4 regions of the Pseudoalteromonas sp. SR41-4 genome follow, and region 3 is predicted to be linked to each of the others. Evidence: predicted binding sites of a transcription regulator. Region 3 holds the regulator's gene; each other region holds the start of a gene.
What was found. Region 3 encodes ArgR, which controls arginine synthesis, uptake and breakdown. Its sites were predicted from a motif close to ANTGAATANNTATTCANT; they were not measured.

Region 1 (3,218 bases), on a different contig from region 3:
TAATAAAGCCATCCTGAGTGATCACATAACGTGCAGGACGCAGACCATTACGGTCCAAGTTACACGCAGCAAAACGCCCATCAGACATCACAATACCAGCTGGGCCATCCCATGGTTCCATGTGCATAGAGTTAAAGTCGTAAAATGCACGTAAGTCATCATCCATCGCACGGTTTTTCTGCCATGCAGGTGGTACTAGCATTCGCATAGCACGAAATAAATCCATGCCACCAGCTAAAAACAACTCAAGCATATTATCTAGGCTTGATGAATCTGAGCCGGTTTCATTGACAAATGGTGCTGCTGATTGCAAATCTGGAATAAGCGGCGATGCAAACTTATATGAACGAGCACGAGCCCACTGGCGGTTACCTTGTATGGTGTTGATTTCACCGTTATGCGCTAAATAGCGGAACGGCTGAGCCAAAGGCCAACGCGGTTGTGTATTAGTTGAAAAACGTTGGTGAAATACACAAATTGCGCTGGTCATGCGGATATCGGCTAAATCTAAATAGAAGTTAGGCAAATCCACCGGCATCATTAAGCCTTTGTAGATAGTTACTAACCCTGACAAGCTGGCAATGTAAAAGCCTTCATCTTCGCTTAAACGCTTTTCAGCACGACGGCGCGCAACGTATAAACGACGCTCTAAATCTTTTGGGCGCCAGCCTTCTGGTGCATTAACAAAAATCTGTTCAAATTTAGGTAACTGCTTTATTGCAATTGGCCCTAAACATGATTCATCTGTTGGCACAATTCGCCAACCTTGAATATTGAGGGTTTCTTTTTCGAGTTCTTCACTCAATATATCTTTTGCAGCTTGCGCAAGTACTGGATCTGAGTTTAGGAAAATCATGCCAACGGCATAATTTTTACCCAAGTGCCAATTTTTTTCAGCGGCAATAGCACGAAAAAAGCTATCTGGCTTTTGTAATAATAAGCCACAGCCATCGCCTGTTTTACCATCGGCAGAAATACCACCACGGTGTTCCATACGGTCTAAGCCAGTGATCGCTGTTCGAATTAAACGATGACTTGCCTGACCATTAACTTGGGCTATTAAGCCAAAGCCACAATTATCTTTTTCTAATTTTGAGTCGTATAACATAGACCCCTCCCCTTGCTACAACAGCTAGCTATGAATGACCTTCTCGACGGTTTGCTAGCAGACAGTCAAAACTATCGCCAATTGTACATTGAGTCAATAGCGCTTTGAATACATATTCACATTCTTGAATATTTCTCACCACAACACAATCTTTTTATTTCATGCCTATTTTTAACATTTAGCGATATTTTACCCGTTATTTTTTTATGACACTGGTGTCATATTTAACAAGTTGTAAAATAACCGCTCTACAAACCTGCAGTTTACGTTAACGTAAACCAGAGTAAAAATGAATAAATATTCACTGAGTTATGTAGCGAAAATAAATGCTTTCTTTTTTATTGAATCTCTTTGCTGTCGTTCAAGGTCGATACCACAGTGCACATTAGAGTAAATACTCTTTCCAGTGTCTTTTTATGGGTAAATTTAAAGCCACTAATTAATGCATAATTATCATCACAACAGTCACATTTTGCATAATTTACGCTAGTTAGTAAGTTTTTAGCTTGCTCACCCTGTTGACGCCTGCGGCAGCTTCTTAGCCGCCATAGTAAAGTGTCCGCAGCGGACACAATTTATGTCCGCGGACACCAAATAATTTAAAAATAAATAATTATTTCATTAAAACCATGACATTAAATAGTGGCATGATTTTCGAATAAACATTAGAAGATAATTACAGGACACAACTTATGTTTATTCTCAGTTTATTTTTAGTTTCACCAATCACTGTCTTAGTAGTGAGCTTGATGATCACTTACTGCGAGAATAGACATAGCTAAGGATCACTCATGATAAAAGATACCAGCGGACAAGATGTAAGTATTACGCAAAGACGTAGTTACAAAAAACCATTAATAGTACTGGCGCTATCACTTGCTGTACTTGCTTTATGTGCACAAGCATTTATGGGTAACAATCAAGGCAGTATTTCTGTTGAGCGGGCTTCTTTACAGATTGCTACCGTTAATATTAGTCGTTTAGTACGTGATGTAGCCGCCAGCGGTAAAATTGTTGCTGCAAATGCTCCCAAGGTTTATAGCCCAGAACGTGGATATGTGGATTTACAAGTTAAAGCCGGTGATAAAGTAAATAAAGATGACATTATTGCTTTAGTCGATAGCCCAGAACTCAATAATGAACTAAAACAGCAACAATCGGTGTTAGCCCGCCTTGATGGTGAATTACAACGTAAGCACTTAGAAGCACGCCGACAAAAGTTAAGCTTAACCAAAACGCTTGATCTCGCCCAAGTAGAGCTCAATGCAGCAGACAGGGAAAATCGCCGTGCTAAGCTTTCTATCGAAAAAAACTTGATCAGCCAAATTGATTTAGAAAAAGCAGTTGATGATCTTGCCCGTGCCAAGCTTTCTTACAAACACGCTCAACAAGAAGTTGAACTTGCTAAAGATACACTCGCATTTGAACTCAAAGCTGCAGAGCGCGATCTAGCTCGCCAACAACTGATCGTTGATGATTTAAATCGTCAAGTCAGAAACTTAACTATTAAAGCCAGCGTCACCGGTATTGTTGGTAACCTGCTTGTACAACAAAAAGAAGCCGTTACCCAAAGTCAGCCGTTAATGACGCTGGTTGATTTAAGTAATTTTGAAGCACAACTGCAAGTACCTGAAAGTTACGCCAACGAACTCGGTTTAGGAATGGAAGTTGAGCTCACACTCGGGGCAAAAAAAGTGACTGGTGTGTTGTCGGCAATTTCGCCGGAAGTTAACAATCGTGAAGTAACTACTCGAGTACGCTTTGACGAAGAGCTAAAAGGCATTCGCCAAAACCAGCGATTAACAGCGCGCATTTTATTAGAAAATCGTGATGACGTTTTACAAATCAAACGCGGTGCGTTTATGCAGCAAGGTGGTACGCAGGTTTACAAAGTTATCGGCGACACCGCACAACTGGTAAATATCACAACCGGGGCAAGCAGCATCAACGCAATAGAATTGCTACAAGGTGTTAGCTCAGGCGATCAGCTGATCATCTCCAGTTACGATAACTTTAAACAAGCGCCAACATTATTACTGAGATAAGAACAACCATATTACAAGGATCAACTCATGCTTAAAATGAACAATATTAGTAAACTGTATCAAAC
Region 2 (3,218 bases), on a different contig from region 3:
CTGGGTTATTACGATTTTTAATGAATTTCAACCCAATTTGTGGGAATAATGCATACGTTAAAACGTCATCAATCTGCTCATCCGCTAAGCTTAAGCCTTGCTCTTTTGCTTCTTTTAATAACTCAGCTTGAAGTATTTCTAGTTCTGGTTGCAATAAATCAGCTGGGCGGCAAGTAATGACTTCTGCGCCATTAAGTACGCGCTCTTGTAATTCTTTATTCATCGGCGCAGGAGTTACGCCATACTCACCTTTTAGCACTCCGGCAGTTTCTTTGGTGATAGTTTTATAACGCTCGCCCGTCAATATATTTAATACTGCTTGTGTACCAACAATTTGTGATGTTGGTGTAACTAACGGTAAATAACCTAAGTCTTCACGTACACGTGGGATCTCAAGTAATACTTCATTCAATTTATCCGCAGCACCTTGCTCTTTAAGCTGGTTTTCCATATTAGTTAACATGCCACCAGGCACTTGCGCTAATAAAATACGGCCATCAACACCTTTTAAGCTGCCTTCAAACGCGGCATATTTTTTACGAACATCGCGGAAATAAGCAGCAATCTCTTCGAGTTGATTTAAATCCAGCTCAGTATCACGTTCAGTACCTTCAACAATCGATACAATCGTTTCAGTTGCGCTGTGTCCGTAAGTCATACTCATTGATGAAATTGCGGTATCAAGCATATCAATACCTGCATCAATCGCTTTTTGGTAAGTAGCAGTACTTAAACCTGTTGTGGCATGACACTGCATTGCAATTGGGATAGAGACTGTTTCTTTTAACGCTTTGATTAACTCTTCTGCATCGTATGGTTTAAGCAAACCAGCCATATCTTTAATACAAATTGAATGACAGCCTAACTCTTCAAGCTGCTTGGCAAGCGTTAACCACATATCAAGTGTATGAACCGGGCTTACTGTGTACGAAATTGTACCTTGTGCATGTGCGCCAACTTTAATCGCAGCTTTAATAGCCGTTTCAAGATTACGAACATCGTTCATCGCATCAAAAATACGAAACACATCAACACCATTTTTGTGCGCTCGCTCTACAAATTTTTCAACAACATCATCTGCATAATGACGATAGCCTAAAAGGTTTTGACCACGTAATAACATTTGCTGTTTAGTATTTGGCATAGCTTTTTTAAGAGCACGAATACGCTCCCAAGGATCTTCACCCAAATAACGAATGCATGAATCAAAAGTAGCCCCACCCCATGATTCGATCGACCAGTAACCTGCATCATCTAATTTTTGTGCAATCGGTAGCATGTCATCCAAACGCATACGCGTTGCTAATAATGATTGATGCGCGTCTCTAAGTACTAATTCTGTTAATTTTAATTTAGCCACAAGTCATCCCTTATAGTTTTTGTTTATTTTTGTACTGAGCTATGGCAGCACTTATCGCAGCGATGTGTTCACTTGGTACACCGGGTGCTTTGATCGATGGTGTGCGCGTTGGCATTACAACCGGCTGTTCAAAGCGGCTCGCTAATTTAGACATAGCGGTAATTGCTGCAATCAACAACGAAAGAAAAACGAAAACTCCCACCATCCCAGTGAGCATTAAGTTTGCTGCAGTAGCAAGTAATTGACCTATATCCATTCTGCCCCCCCCTGAGTATTCTTACCCACCCGAAAGATAGGTAAAAAATCACTTTATTTAAATATTTATGCGATAATCATATCAAAGAAACAGACCAAGTCCAACACTTTGTAAATTGGTAAAACCAATTAATATAAAGCTAACATATCTTCAGCAAAGTTAACACACTGCTTTTTACTATAATTTAATAGGATATAGATGATAAAAATACTGAATATAGCTATAACTTATAAGTGAAATCTAATCTGCACCTTAATAACTTACCAACCGAACTACTCAACAACTGTTAAATTAATGAAAAAGCACTCAACATGAAATTGGTCTTACCAAAAAATCATACTGAAATATTTATTTTTCAGGACGCCGAGTATAAGTTACAGATAAAGCTGTAAATAATTCCCACCTAATTCATGAAAATAAATAAAATAAACACTATCCTATTGATAATAAAGGATTTAAACACATGGCATGTAACTGGCATTATTTACTCTGAACAAATTAACAAACCAAGGAGACGACAATGTTACGCTGGACAATTACATTTTTAGTTATTGCGCTTATTGCTGCAGTGTTAGGTTTTGGTGGTATCGCAGGTGCCGCAGCAGGAATTGCTAAGATTATCTTTTTTATCTTTATTGTATTGTTAGTTATTTCACTCGTTTCAGGTGCGTTGCGCGGCAATGTCCCTAAGTGATAACAATTTATTTTAAATAACAACACATTTATTAATTTTACAAGGAATTACATTATGAAATCGACAACTATTAAAACTGCTGTGATCGCTTTATTCGCTAGTTTTTTTATCATGGGTTGTGAAGACAATCATGCAGAAGAGGCCGGTGAACGCATCGATGAAGCTGTAACCGACGTACAAAACAAAGTAGAAGACGCCTGTGAAGAAGTAAAAGAAGGCGTTAACGCTAAAGAAACTAACTGTTAATCCAGTTAGATACAAATAATAAAAAACGACTCTTTTGAGTCGTTTTTTGCATTTTAAGAGAAGTTAAAATTAAGCTCTCGCTTCTAGCATTAGTCGCTTCATGTCACGTACTGCTTTATCTAATCCATCTATGGCTGCACGCGCTATAATTGCGTGACCAATGTTTAGTTCGTAAATCTCTTTCATAGCAGCAATCGGTTTCACGTTATGATAATGAAGACCGTGGCCGGCGTTTACTATCAAACCCAAACTTGCTGCATACTTTACACCTTGATGAATATGCTCAAGTTGTTTTTGTATCTCGGTATCAGTTTGCGCATCCGCATAAGCGCCAGTATGAATTTCAACATAAGGGGCATTACAGGCTTTAGCTGCATCTAGTTGTGCTTTGTCTGCATCGATAAATAACGATACTTTAATACCGGCGTCAGTTAATTTTGCTGTCGCGGCTTTAATCTTATCTAGATTACCAACAACGTCTAAACCGCCTTCGGTGGTCAACTCTTCGCGTTTTTCTGGTACTAAGCAAACATAAGCTGGCTTAACATCTAAAGCAATATCAATCATTTCATCTGTAACCGCTATTTCAAGGTTCATTCGTGTTTGGATTGTTTTAGCCATCACATACACGTCACGATCTTGAATGTGACGACGGTCTTCAC
Region 3 (3,218 bases):
GCAGAAGTATTAACAGCAACTGAATATCATACTGCTTTCGGATGTGTTGAGTCATTAGTTACGCATCGTCATGTTAAGCAAGTTGGGAAACTTTATGTTCGCCCACACCATCTTGAGTTAATACCTTTTCAATCACAAGGCTGTAGTGCAAATACGGTGACTATTTTAAACAGTCGTTTTGTTGGTTCGCATTTTGTGTATAAGGTTATGGTTGATGGACAAGAAATTGAAGTTGCTGCTCAGTTGGGCCACTCATTTTTAGCAAATGAACAGGTGACAATAAAAATAACACCACACACGGTTAACTTTTTCGCAGATTAAGTGCTTTAGTATTTTTAATTTCATTAAAAACGCCGTGTATGAGATTTTGAGTTAAGGAAATACCATGGCGCAAGCGCAATCTGGAATTTGTGCTGAGGCAAACTTGCACGGTTTACATTTGTTTTTTAATGTATTTGATGGCCACGATGAGTCATTACGCAAAAAGTTAAAATACGTTAGCGCTATCCAAGATGAGTTTTCTGATCAGTTTTCTGAATCGATGCTCTCCAGCCTAGTTGCAGTGGGGGCACAGTATTGGCCGCACATTCTGCCTGAATTTCTGCCTAGTGAATTACAGAGCTTTCCTAATATTCCTCATAATGATCATATTATGGGGGCTCAGCCTTTTGATTTATTTGTCCAAATTCGTTCCGATAGGGAAGATGTAAACCATTTATTTGCTTTGCAAATTCTTAAGTTATTTGCCCCCGATGTTGAATTGGTTGAGCAAGTGCGAAACTTTCGATTTTTAGATGGTCGCGATTTTAATGGTTTTATACTCGGTGGTGACACTCCTCATGGTCGCCAAAAGCGCATCACAGCGTTAATCAATAAACCCAACCATTTTGAAGATCAAGGCAGTTACGTACATATACAGCGCTATAAGCATGACTTAAGTGTGTGGCAAAATTTACCTCTGAGTGAGCAAGAGCAAATAATGGGACGCACTCGCTTAGATAATACCTTGATTATGCCTGCGACTGAGAATAGTCATGCTGTACGCACTGAGTTAAAAGATGAGCAAGGGCAACCACTGCAATTAAATCAAAACATGCCTTATGGTGACGTTTACGAACAGGGTATATTAGCGATTAGTTATGCAGCACAGGGAAATGCATTTGAGCAAGTATTACGAAGTCGATTAGGTGATGCCGATTGCTACGATCATTGGCTTGATTTTACTCAAGCCGATATGGGTTCTGCGTTTTTTGCCCCATCAATTAACTTTTTAAAGCAGCTGTAAAAAGTTTGAATCGGTAGATTTATACCGTATCAAATAAAATACGCACACGTTCAAGAGTTACATCAATTTCAGATACTTTAGCTGGAGCGATAAAAATAGTATCGTCACCAGCAATGGTACCTAGTACGCCATCTGCTTTACCTAATGAATCTAATAGTCGAGCAATTAATTGTGCAGCTCCTGGGCTGGTTCGAATAATGATCATCATTTCGTTATGCATTATATCAATCACTAACTGACGTAATGGGCTTTTCGCTGTAGGTACGCCCATTTCAGCAGGCAAACAATAGACCATTTCTTGTTTGGCATTACGAGTGCGTACCGCGCCAAACTTGCTTAACATCCGCGACACCTTACTTTGACTAATATTATCAAAGCCTTGCTCTTTTAGGGCGTCAACAATCTCACCTTGTGAACCAAAGTTTTCTTCTTTTAAAAGTGCCTTAAAGGCCTTTACTAATGCTTCTTGTTTATCTTGTGGTTGCATATTATAGGTTCTTATTCATAAGTGATGCGCTAATTGTACACAATGTTGCATACTTATGCAGTAGTTGTTTGCTTTTGCGATGGATTTTAGTGCTGTAAACCAGCAAGTTTACAACTATGGTCTAAATTATATGTGAAATAAGCAGGATAAATTTGTCTTTAGTCGTTAATTTCATTATCTTTAGAGCCACAAATATTTCCTACCTCAAATTACGGAGAATTCCAATGAAAGTTGCTGTATTAGGTGCTGCTGGCGGTATCGGCCAAGCGTTGTCTTTATTATTAAAAACAGGCTTACCAGCTGGTTCTGAATTATCACTTTATGATGTTGCTCCAGTTGTTCCTGGTGTTGCTGTTGATCTTTCTCATATCCCAACTGACGTTAAAGTTGCAGGCTTTGGTGTTGATGCACTAGATCAAGCGTTAACTGGTTGTGATATCGTTCTTATCCCTGCTGGTATGCCACGTAAGCCTGGTATGGACCGCGCTGATTTATTTAATGTTAATGCTGGTATTATCAAAACATTAGCAGAAGGTATTGTTGCTAACTGTCCAAAAGCATTAGTGGGTATTATCACTAACCCAGTAAATGGCACTGTGCCAATTGTTGCGGAAGTATTCAAAAAAGCAGGTACTTACGACGCGAAACGTGTTTTCGGTATTACCACTCTTGATGTGATCCGTTCAGAAGCATTTGTAGCTGAGCTTAAAGGTGTTGACGTTGCAACTGTGAAAGTACCAGTAATTGGTGGTCACTCAGGCACAACAATCCTTCCGTTACTATCTCAAGTTGAAGGCGTTACTTTCACTGATGAAGAAGTTGCTGCACTTACTCCACGTATCCAAAATGCAGGTACTGAAGTAGTAAATGCAAAAGCGGGCGGTGGTTCTGCAACATTATCAATGGGCGCTGCTGCTGCACGTTTTTGTATGTCTTTAGTTAAAGGCTTACAAGGTGAAGACGTTGTAGATTACGCTTACGTTGCTGTTGAAAATGGCGATGCTGCATACTTTGCACACCCAGTACGTTTAGGTAAAAACGGCGTAGAAGAAATTCTTTCTTACGGTGAACTAAGCGCATTTGAAGAGCAAGCTAAAAACGACATGCTTGATACGCTGAAAAAAGACATCCAAGAAGGTGTTGATTTCATCAACGCTTAATTGCTAAGTCGATTGATACAAAAAAGCCTGCATTTGCAGGCTTTTTTATGCTCGAAGGATTTTTATACATTAGGTGTTTATTAGTGATTACGATCAACGGCAATACGAGCCAAGCTAACGAGTGCTTCTTTATACGGTGATTCATCTAATACAGATAAACACGCAATCGCTTTATCAGCTTCTTCGTTGGCTTTATTCATCGTAAACTCAAGTGCTTTGGTTTCATTGAGGGCACTTAGAATAGCTTCTAAGTGGTCCATACCATTACTGTGCTCAATGGCATCAC
Region 4 (3,218 bases), on a different contig from region 3:
AGGGCAAGGGAAATCAGTTGAGTGTCAGTCAAGCAGTACTGGCAAGTTACACCGAATTGCCAGTACTACAAAGTATAAGTTTAAATATTAAGCCAACAGCAATTTAGCGGCTTCTAGTACCACGGCGACTGATTTTTTCTCAATCTCGCCGTGATCTACATTGGGGATTTCTTGGCGAGTACGATTAACCAACACACCAGCTACACAGGCTGCTTTTAGCCCCAGTGCTGCACACATTGTAAATAAGGTTGCTGATTCCATTTCATAGTTCATCACGCCCAGCTTTTGCCATTCTTCACAGCTACCTTGAAATGCTTTTGGTACATAACCCGAGTAAGTGTCGTAACGTTCTTGACCTGGGTAAAAAGTATCGCTTGATGCAGTAATACCAATATGAAAATCAATGCCTAAATTACCGCACGCATTTACCATCGCTTGTGTGGCGAAAAAGTCAGACACCGCAGGGTAGTTCAATGGCGCAAAATGTTGGCTCGCACCATCTAAACGCACAGATGCTTGGCTGATTAAAATATCACCTTCATTAATATGAGGTTGAATAGCGCCAGTTGTGCCAATTCGTAAGAATGTTTCAACTCCCAATTGCGCCAGCTCTTCTACTGCAATGGAGGTTGAAGGACCACCAATACCGGTTGAGCAAATAACCACAGAGTTACCGTTAAGTTGACCTAAGTAAGCATGAAATTCTCGGGTTTGGACGAGGCAAGTTGGGTTTTCGAGAAAAGTTGAAATACGTGCTGCACGATCTGGATCGCCCGGTACAATTGCAAGTTTTGCACCGTGTAGATCGTCGCGGGTGAGTCCTAAGTGAAATACCTTTTCCATAGCGGGGCCTTATTTATAACTTTTGTTCTAACGTCAGTTAATAACGCTAATTTATAAAGAGTTGTTGTCAATTTAGCATAATTACTACAATGCATTGCCTTGTACAGGACGGATGTCCGTTATCAAATTTATTCATTCTCTTTGAATATTCAAGCAACTGACTTTAATTTGTGTCATCGCCGGTAGTTGACTTGTATTCATAGACACTATATCAATCCTACTAGGCACTCTATTTTAGTTTATACGTTGTTGGACGAATAAGTATAACCAATTGTTATTATAGAGATTTATATAGTTATTTAAAATGTAGCTAAAGCGGCGAGAGTAATAAAATTGCGAGTGAAAATCGGCGCGTGAATCTTTTATTAATTTTATTTTCAACAACGCTCTTTTGCATAACTACGCAAAAGCACACAGTAAGGAATTGCAATGAGTACACAATGGCACACATTTAAAAGTAAAGTTGAGCACTGTTTATGTCCGCCGGGCGATGGCGTTTTTACGGTTAATACTGCAAAAGAACGTAAAGCGGCGCTGCGTATGAAACTGTATGGACAAGAAGATAATGTCGATACGCTATGGCGTGCATCACTCGATACACTTAGTCAAAGTGAGCATAAAGCGGTGACTTTAGGCATTAGCTCTGACTGTGGTGGTGGCATTTTACGCGGCGCCAACTGGGGGCCGTTGTTTTTACGTTCAGCATTGATTGATCAGCAGCCTCAGGCAAAGTCGTTTGATTTAGGTGATGTAAGGGTTATTCCACATTTATTGCATGATAAATATTTAAACGACGCGACTATCAGTAATTGCCAACAGGCATTATATGATAATCCAAGCAGTGAGTATTATGTCAGCCCGTTGTCTATCACTGAAGATGTATGCGATAGCTTTTATGCAACGTTTACTGATAAAGGCATTTTTGGTATTGGTGGTGATCATTCAATTAGTTACCCGTTAACTAAAGCGTATTTGAAGGCAAAGCGTGCGCAAGGTAAACGCACTGCGATTATTCACTTTGATGCGCATACCGATTTACTCGTTGAGCGTTTAGGTATCGATTTATGTTTTGGCTCGTGGTGCACGCATATTTTAGAGTTTTTACCTGCACCACATCATCTGATCCAATTTGGTATTCGTTCAAGCGGTAAGCCAAAAGAACACTGGGAATCTACCTTTGGCGTTAAACAACATTGGGCCCATGAGATCATCGAACGAGGCGCGCCGGCAATTGCCGCAGAAGTAATTGCTCAGCTTAAAGCTGATAATGTTGATGAACTCTACGTCAGCTTTGATATTGACGCCCTCGATGAAGAGTTTGCATCAGCAACAGGCACACCCGAAGGGAACGGTTTAACGCCGCAGCATGCTTTGGATATCTTAGTTGCTTTGGCTGATGAATTTCCGATCACTGGCGCTGATATGATGGAAATTGCCCCATTTACTGACAGTTCACTGATTGGTCAATCGAGTTCAGATACAACGCTTAGAGAAGGTGCAAAAATTTCAGCATTTTTAATTAATGCCATGAACCGCGCATAGTCAATAACAGTTAATATAAGCAGCATGCTGCTTTTTTAATTCACAAATCAGCTATTTGCCGTTATATTTAATTTACATCAAGAGAGGCTTAAAATAATAATCGGTGGGGTAAGAGTGGCTAAGTGGTGTTATTTTTTATTAATAATCTTAAGTAGTCAAACTGTAGCTAAATTAAACATAGTTACAGAAAACTTTCCGCCTGCTCAATATATTGATGAAAATGAACAGCTTGTTGGCTATATCGCTGATAAAGTTCAAATGGTGTTAGCTTCTTCAACACTCGATTATACAATTTCAGTGCATAGTTGGAGTACTGCATTTAATATGGTACTGCGCGATCCGCAAACGTGCATTTTTTCTATGGCGCGCTCAACTTCTCGTGAAAAGCAATTTATTTGGATTGCAGAATTAGCACAGTTGAACACTTATCTTTATGCTTTGAATTCGAAAAGCATCGTTATCGATTCCCTAGAGCAAGCAAAGCAATACCGAATTGCGGTATTAAAAGATAATTACAGCCATCACTTTTTATTATCACAGGGCTTTGAAGAAGGTGTAAATCTAATGCTGATGAATAGTTTTGATAATATTTTTAAAATAGTTCAAAGCCGTCAAAGCACTATCGATATCGTCGTATTACCTGAACAACGCGTTAAATTTGAACAGTCTAAAAGGCAGGTTACTGACAAGTTAACACCAATTTTAAGACTCAAGATCACGCAACCAGCACTGTATTTTGCTTGTAACAAAGCGCTAGATAAGCCAACTCAAACCAAACTCAGCAACGCATTCAACGCGTATCAGTAAGCTTTTATTGTTGGTAATGCACTGAT

Region 1: the regulator ArgR is predicted to act here: its motif matches at 1,212-1,229, upstream of gltB (glutamate synthase large subunit).
Region 2: the regulator ArgR is predicted to act here: its motif matches at 1,673-1,690, upstream of H5180_RS18300 (OadG family protein).
Region 4: the regulator ArgR is predicted to act here: its motif matches at 1,234-1,251, upstream of H5180_RS00720 (arginase family protein).

The regions. Positions count from the first base shown of each region.
Region 1 is NZ_JACJEI010000022.1:20,172-23,389, reverse strand. Features, by position in the region: gene gltB (glutamate synthase large subunit) at 1-1,108, opposite strand, end outside; gene H5180_RS16240 (efflux RND transporter periplasmic adaptor subunit) at 1,900-3,153, shown strand; gene H5180_RS16235 (ABC transporter ATP-binding protein) at 3,181-3,218, shown strand, end outside.
Region 2 is NZ_JACJEI010000027.1:64,954-68,171, reverse strand. Features, by position in the region: gene oadA (sodium-extruding oxaloacetate decarboxylase subunit alpha) at 1-1,360, opposite strand, end outside; gene H5180_RS18300 (OadG family protein) at 1,371-1,616, opposite strand; gene H5180_RS18295 (DUF1328 family protein) at 2,137-2,310, shown strand; gene H5180_RS18290 (hypothetical protein) at 2,365-2,556, shown strand; gene pdxJ (pyridoxine 5'-phosphate synthase) at 2,626-3,218, opposite strand, start outside.
Region 3 is NZ_JACJEI010000010.1:29,658-32,875, reverse strand. Features, by position in the region: gene H5180_RS10095 (ABC transporter ATP-binding protein) at 1-321, shown strand, start outside; gene H5180_RS10090 (Dyp-type peroxidase) at 386-1,285, shown strand; gene argR (transcriptional regulator ArgR) at 1,305-1,772, opposite strand; gene mdh (malate dehydrogenase) at 1,997-2,932, shown strand; gene ispB (octaprenyl diphosphate synthase) at 3,013-3,218, opposite strand, start outside.
Region 4 is NZ_JACJEI010000001.1:197,382-200,599, reverse strand. Features, by position in the region: gene cdd (cytidine deaminase) at 1-107, shown strand, start outside; gene udp (uridine phosphorylase) at 88-843, opposite strand; gene H5180_RS00720 (arginase family protein) at 1,273-2,385, shown strand; gene H5180_RS00715 (ABC transporter substrate-binding protein) at 2,500-3,192, shown strand.